Regions from separate parts of the Dactylosporangium sp. NPDC005572 genome, predicted to be linked through region 1. Evidence: riboswitches for the same ligand, from Rfam matches in the RefSeq annotation. Region 1 holds a riboswitch; the other holds the start of a gene.
What was found. Region 1 has a riboswitch for S-adenosylmethionine ahead of thrC (threonine synthase). Riboswitches for the same ligand answer to the same signal wherever they lie in the genome.
Positions count from the first base shown of each region.

Region 2: another riboswitch for S-adenosylmethionine. It lies ahead of ABZS66_RS19445 (aminotransferase class V-fold PLP-dependent enzyme); the one in region 1 lies ahead of thrC (threonine synthase).

Region 1 covers NZ_JBEXCY010000003.1:43,029-46,339, forward strand. The annotation lists gene ABZS66_RS02490 (GNAT family N-acetyltransferase) at 1-266, opposite strand, end outside; gene thrC (threonine synthase) at 613-1,881, opposite strand; SAM riboswitch class I at 1,893-2,022, opposite strand; gene ABZS66_RS02500 (glucosyl-3-phosphoglycerate synthase) at 2,117-3,034, shown strand; gene ABZS66_RS02505 (hypothetical protein) at 3,022-3,311, opposite strand, start outside.
Region 2 covers NZ_JBEXCY010000034.1:67,042-70,352, reverse strand. The annotation lists gene ABZS66_RS19450 (PrsW family intramembrane metalloprotease) at 1-1,046, opposite strand, end outside; SAM riboswitch class IV at 1,553-1,668, shown strand; gene ABZS66_RS19445 (aminotransferase class V-fold PLP-dependent enzyme) at 1,684-2,877, shown strand; gene ligD (non-homologous end-joining DNA ligase) at 2,848-3,311, opposite strand, start outside.

The sequences.
Region 1 (3,311 bases):
ATCGCCTTGTCGAGGTTGTCCCAGAGTGGCAGGTCGACCATCGCCGTGCCGACGGGCCCGCCGTCGCGGCGGCCGAGGAAGGTGTGCCGCGCCATGCCGGGCATCGGCACCAAGAGATGCTGGTCGTGCTCGTAGCGACAGTTGGGCGGGAACTCGGGATAGTCCGCGAGCATCGCCTCGTTGCCCACCTGGAACGCCGCGTCGACGGCCGCCGGATCATCGGCGCGCACCTCGACGATCTCGAGCGTGGAGAGGTCCTGGGTCATGCGGCCAGCCTGACCGACGGGCCCATCGACCGGCAACGAATTTTCCCGCGGATGGCACCTGACCCCGGAAATGGTCGAGAGGACGCTCGCCAACACCTCCGGTGTTGTGGTCGCGGACTTCGGGGCCAGAGCCCCGGGTCTCGCGGCGACACGTCCTCCCGCACCGAGCATCCTGGACCCCGCGACAAAGGGCGTCAAGTCCCTCGCACAGCGGACCGCGCGAGTGCGGTCACGCTGCGTTGCGGCCGGATCCTCCAATCGGACGAGTGCGTCCTCGTCCAAGCGTGGAAGCGCTCTCTCTCCGTGAACGGACAGTAGCGAAATCACCCCTGGGCGGGCGGAAAAATCATCCCAGCAGCCCGGCCTCGCGGGCCGACTTCAGCGAGGGCTTGACGCGGTGCGTGAAGCCCACCCGGTCGGCGACCGCATCGAGGGTCTTCAGGCCGTCGCCGGTGTTGAAGATGACCGTCTCCGCGGTCGGGTCGAGCTTGCCGGTCTGCACGAGCTTCTGCAGTACCGCCGTCGTCACACCGCCCGCGGTCTCGGCGAAGACACCGGTGGTGCGGGCCAGCAGCTGGATGCCGGCACGGATCTCGTCGTCGTCGACGTACTCCATCCAGCCGCCGGTGCGGCGGACGGACTCCAGCGCGTAGATGCCGGCGGCCGGGTCGCCGATGTTCAGCGACTTCGCGATGCCGGTGGGCTTGACCGGGACGATCTCGTCGACGCCCTTGTGCAGGGCCGTCGCGATCGGGTTGCAGCCGGCCGACTGCGCGCCGAACACCTTCCACTCGCTCGGCGGGACCAGGCCGATCTCGACCAGCTCGCTGAACGCCTTGTCGACCTTGGTGAGCAGCTCGCCGCTGGCCATCGGGATGACCACCTGGGCCGGGATGCGCCAGCCGAGCTGCTCGGCCACCTCGTACCCGAGCGTCTTGGAGCCCTCGGCGTAGAACGGGCGGACGTTGACGTTGACGAATGCGGTGTTCTCGAACTCGTCGGTCTCGGTCAGCTCCGAGCAGAGCCGGTTGACCTCGTCGTAGGAGCCCTCGATCGCGACCACCTCGCCGCCGTAGACGGCGGTCATGAGCACCTTGCCGGGCTCGAGGTCGGCCGGGATGAACACGGTCGACGGGACGCCGGCACGGGCCGCGTGCGCGGCGACGGAGTTGGCGAGGTTGCCGGTGGAGGCGCAGGAGTACCGCGTGAAGCCCAGCGCCTTGGCCGCCGTGAGCGCGACCGAGACGACGCGGTCCTTGAACGAGTGGGTCGGGTTGGCCGAGTCGTCCTTGACCCACAGCGGGGCGGTGAAGCCGAGCTCGGCGGCCAGCACGTCGGCCTTGACCAGCGGGGTGAGCCCCGGGTCGAGCGTGACGCGGCCGGCCGGGTCCTTACCCACCGGCAGCAGCGGCGCGTAGCGCCAGATGTTCTTGGGTCCCGCTTCGATCTCGGCCCGGGTGACCTTGGCCAGCGCCTCGGCGTCGTAACCGACCTCGAGCGGGCCGAAACACTCGAAACAGGCGTGCTGCGCCGCGAGGGGGAAGGTGGCTCCGCAACCGCGACAGACGAGGTGGCGGGCCGGGGAGTCGGTGAAGATGCTGAGCGTCGAGGTCATGTCGAGGTTTCCTCTCATCTTCCCCGGGTGTTGCACCGGGACGGAATTGGCACCTACCGCGACCGCCTCGCCATCGAGTCGTCGTCGCAGGGGTTGCCGGGGCTTCATCGGGCCGTATCCCTCTGCCCCTCTGGATGAGGTATGTAGTTGTGTCGTGCGCGTTTCAGTGTAAGGGGCACCACGGCACCCACCGTATGAGTCATCTCACGGGTTGGACGTGACTACGGTTTCACTCATGCACCCTTCCGCGGCGGCCTGGTTCGCCGCCCGAACCGCCTCCTGGCTGGACTTTCCCGTCGCCGCGTTGGCCGCGCAGAAGCGGGACACCCGCGTCTCGGTGGTCCTCCCGGCGCTCGACGAGGAGCCCACCGTCGGCGAGATCGTCACCGGCGTACTCACCCTCGGCTCACTCGTGGACGAGGTCGTGGTGGTCGACTCGGGCTCCGTCGACCGCACCGCCGAGGTGGCCGCCGCGGCCGGTGCCGTGGTCCACCACCGCGACGACATCCTGCCGTGGACCGGTTCCCGCCCGGGCAAGGGCGAGGTCCTGTGGAAGGCGCTCGCGGTCACGACGGGCGACATCCTGGTGTACGTCGACGCCGACCTGACCGACTTCCGGCCACACTTCGTGACCGGCCTGCTGGGGCCGCTGTTCGCCGACCCGACCGTCCAGATGGTGAAGGCCTTCTATGACCGGCCATTGCTGGACGTCTCCGCGGCCGGCGGCGGGCGGGTGACCGAGCTCGCCGCGCGCCCGCTGCTCAACGCGCACTTCCCGGAGCTGGCGGGGGTCGTCCAGCCGCTCGCGGGCGAGTACGGGGCCCGGCGGTCGCTGCTGGAGCGCCTGCCGTTCGCGTACGGCTACGGCGTCGAGACCGGCCTGCTCATCGACACCTACCGCACCGCGGGGCTGGACGCGCTCGCCCAGGTCGACCTGGGGCAGCGCACGCACGGCCATCAGGACACGGCGGCGCTGGGCCGGATGGCGGCCACGATCGTCCACACGATCAACGACCGCGTGTCGCCCGAGCACAAGCTGTGGCCGACGCTGACCCAGTTCCGGCGTCATGAGGATGGTGTCGTACCCCAGGTGACCGACGTGTCGCTCCCCGACCGCCCGCCGATGGCGACCGTTGACGGCTACCCGGCGTAGCCCTCTTCGGCTGGGGTGAATGTCCAGAGATTCGCTGTTGTCACTCCGGCCCCGAGCACGGCGAGGGCCAGCCCACCGATCTCGGCCGCGAGCAGCCATCCGGGCGTGTCGATGATGGCGGCGGGCTCGCCACCGGTGAGCCCGCCGACGCCGAGGGCGGCCGCGACGAGCAGGAGCAGCACCAGGATGAGGACCGCGGTGACCCGCAGCATCCAGTGCCCGATCCGCCCGCCGAACGCCGCCAGGATGGCGGTGCCGCCGGCGATCGCCGCGCCGA
Region 2 (3,311 bases), on a different contig from region 1:
GCGGCGACCTCCGGCGGCGAGAACCATCCCGCCCGCGCGTACTCGCCGAGCACGCGCTCGGTCACCCGGCCCTCGTACGAGCGCAGCCACAGGGCGAAGCCGACCATGCACAGGAAGATCGGCATCATGACGGCGAAGTAGCCGTACAGCAGCACCCATGTGTTGGCCGAGGCGGTCACCGACATCAGGTTCCACGAGCCGTGCAGGATCATCGCCAGGATCAGGCCCGCGATCGGGGCCAGGAACCGCACGGACCGGTTCGAGGTGCGCGAGGCGATGCCGAGGCCGATGCCCGTCATCGCGGTGAACAGCGGGTGGGCGAAGCCGGTCATCACGATCCGCACGATGAAAATGCCGACCAGCACGGCCGCGCCGGAGACCGGCCCGTTCTTCTCGGCGGTGTCGGCGTACCCCTTGAACCCGAGGTACAGGATGTTCTCCACCATGGCGAAGCCGGTGGCCGAAAGTCCACAGTAGACGATGCCGTCGATGATGCCGGAGTACGCGCGGGGGCGGCGCCAGAACAGCAGGATCGGCCCGAGCGCCTTCATGCTCTCCTCGATGAACGGCGCCACCAGCACGGCCACGAGTGCGTCGGAGAGTCCGGCGCGATCGGCGAGATAGGCGCCGGTGGTGTTGACCACGAGCGCCACGCCGGTTGCGACGCAGGCGCCCCAGCCGAAGACGAAGATGAGGTACTTCACCGGCTCCGGCTCGTACCGGTCGAGCCACAGGAAGCAGAAGACGAGCAGGGGCACCGGGATGACCGCGGCGGCGACACCGATGACGAGGGCCGTCCAGCCGCCGCTGAACCCGAAGAAGCCGAGCACGGCCACGCCGCAGGCGGCGATGAACCCCATGACGAGGATGAGCGTCCACAGCCGCCGCCGGTCGGAGCGCTTGGCGGGCGGGGCGGCGGCGAGGGCCAGCGCGGCCGTCGCGTACGACTGCTCGTTGGTCACGGGCTCGGCGGCCACGGTCACGTTGGGCACGGCGGAGGTCGCGGCGGCGGCCGTCGGCGCCCAACTGCCGGGCGCGCCGGGCACCGCGGGCAGCGCGGCCGGCCACCCGGAGGGCGGCGTCCCGATCCCCGCCTGCGCCGGTGCGGGGGAACCCGGGTCGGTGAGGCCAGCGGGGGCCGAGTAGGGCGAGTGCCCGGGCGTCCCGGGCGGCGCCGGCCTAGCCCACGGCGACGCGTCGGGCTGCGGGGACGGCCCGGAAGGCGAGCCCCAGGTCGATGCGGCAGGCGGCTCGGATGGTGCGGCCCAGGTGGACGCGGCGGGCGGCGCCGAGGCCGGCGGAGCGAACCCGTTGCCGGGTGCGGCGGCGGGCGGCTGGGCCGACGGCGCCCACGGGGTCGGAGCGACCCACGGCTCGGGGGCGGGTGGCTGACCACTCGCGGACCCCGCGAAGGGGGCGGCCGGCTGCTCGCCCGGCGGAGTGTCGGCAGGCGCTGACTGGCCCGTCGGGGGCGCGGCCGGTCGGTCGGACGGCGTCCCATTCGGCGGGAGTTCGCTCATGAGCCAACTCTATCCGCGGTACCGTCGGCGGAGGTCATGAGTGCCAGCGCCAAGCCCCGGCTCGCTGGCCGGCAACCCTCGCGTTCGCGGCGGGGTGCCCCGGGTGATGACCCGGCCCGTCGCGCGGTGTGGCGGGCAAGCGCGAACGGAAGGTCATGCCTCCATGTCCGTTGTCCTGTCCCCCGGTGACGTCAAGCTCCGCGACGGCCGCAGCGTCGACTTCGCCAACCTCGACATCGCCGCCACCGCCCCCTGCCTGCGGGTCGTCGCCGACGCGGTCGCCGAGCTGCTGCCCTTCTACGGATCGGTCCACCGCGGCGCCGGGGCGCTGTCGGAGCGGTGCACGCGGGAGTACGAGCAGGCCCGCGAGACCGTGGCCGACGTGCTCGGCTGCGGCGCCGGTGACACCGTCGTCTTCACGCGGAACACCACCGACGCGTTCAACCTGCTCGCGCGCGCCGTGCCCGCGGGCACCACGGTCGTCACGTTCGACACCGAACACCACGCCAACCTGCTGCCCTGGGCCGGCGTGGTGCGGCTGCCGGCGCCCCGGTCGGCCGACGAGGCGGTCGGGTCGCTCACCCGATGCCTGTCCAGCACGGGAAAGAACACGCTGGTCAGCGTGACCGCGGCCAGCAACGTGACCGGGGAGCTGTGGCCGGTCGCGCGGCTCGCCGCCGTGGCACACCGCTTCGGCGCCCGGATCGCGGTCGACGCCGCCCAGCTCGCCCCGCACGCACCGGTCTCGCTGTCCGACCTGGGCGCGGACTACGTGGCGTTCTCCGGCCACAAGATCTACGCACCGTTCGGCGCCGGCGTGCTGGTGGGCCGGGCCGACTGGCTGGACGCCGCCGAGCCGTACCTCGCGGGCGGCGGCGCGAGCGCCAACGTGGCCTTCGACGGCACCGTGCGCTGGGCGACCGGCCCGGCCCGCCACGAGGCGGGGACGCCGAACCTGCTCGGCGCGGTCGCGCTGGCCACGGCCCTGCGGGCGCTCCGGGAGGACAGCCACGAGCAGGCCCTGGTGACCCGCCTGCGGGCCGGCCTGGCCGGGCTGCCGCACGTGGAGGAGCTGCGCCTGTTCGGCCCGGAAGCGCCGCGGGTCGGCATCGTGTCGTTCGCGGTGCTGGGCGAGGACCCGGGCGACCTGGCCGTCCGGCTGGGCCGCGACCACGGCATCGGCGTGCGCACAGGCCTGTTCTGCGCCCACCCGCTGACCCGCCGCCTGCTCGCCGAGGCGACCGCGCGGCTGGGCGCCGAAGCGGTCCCGGCCCAGGCGGTACGCGCCAGCCTCGGCCTGGGCACCACGACGGAGCACGTGGACCGGCTACTCGCCGCCCTGGAGCAGGTCGCCTAGCTCGGCGAGGCGGGCGAGGACGGTGGACGGGTTCAGGTCGGCGGCGGTCAGCTCGCCGGCCTCGACCTCCTCCCAGGTCAGCGGGGCACTCACGGTCGGCAGGGCGCCCGCCCGGAGCGAGTACGGCGCGACCGTGGTCTTGAAGGCGTTGTTCTGGCTCCAGTCGATGAAGACCTTGCCCGGGCGCAGCTGCTTGGCCATCTTCGAGACCACCAGGCCGGGGTGCGCCCGGGCCAGTTCGTCCGCGACCGCCTTGGCGTAGGCGCTCAGCTCGTCGGCCGTCTCGTCGCCCGGTAGCGGTACCACCAGCTGCATGCCCTTCCTGCCGGACGTCTTCGGGCAGCCCGCCAGGCCGTCGGCGGCCAGCCGTTCGCGTAGCAGCAGGGCCACCTCGTAGCACTCCGGGAGGCCGGCCGGCGGGCCCGGGTCCAGGT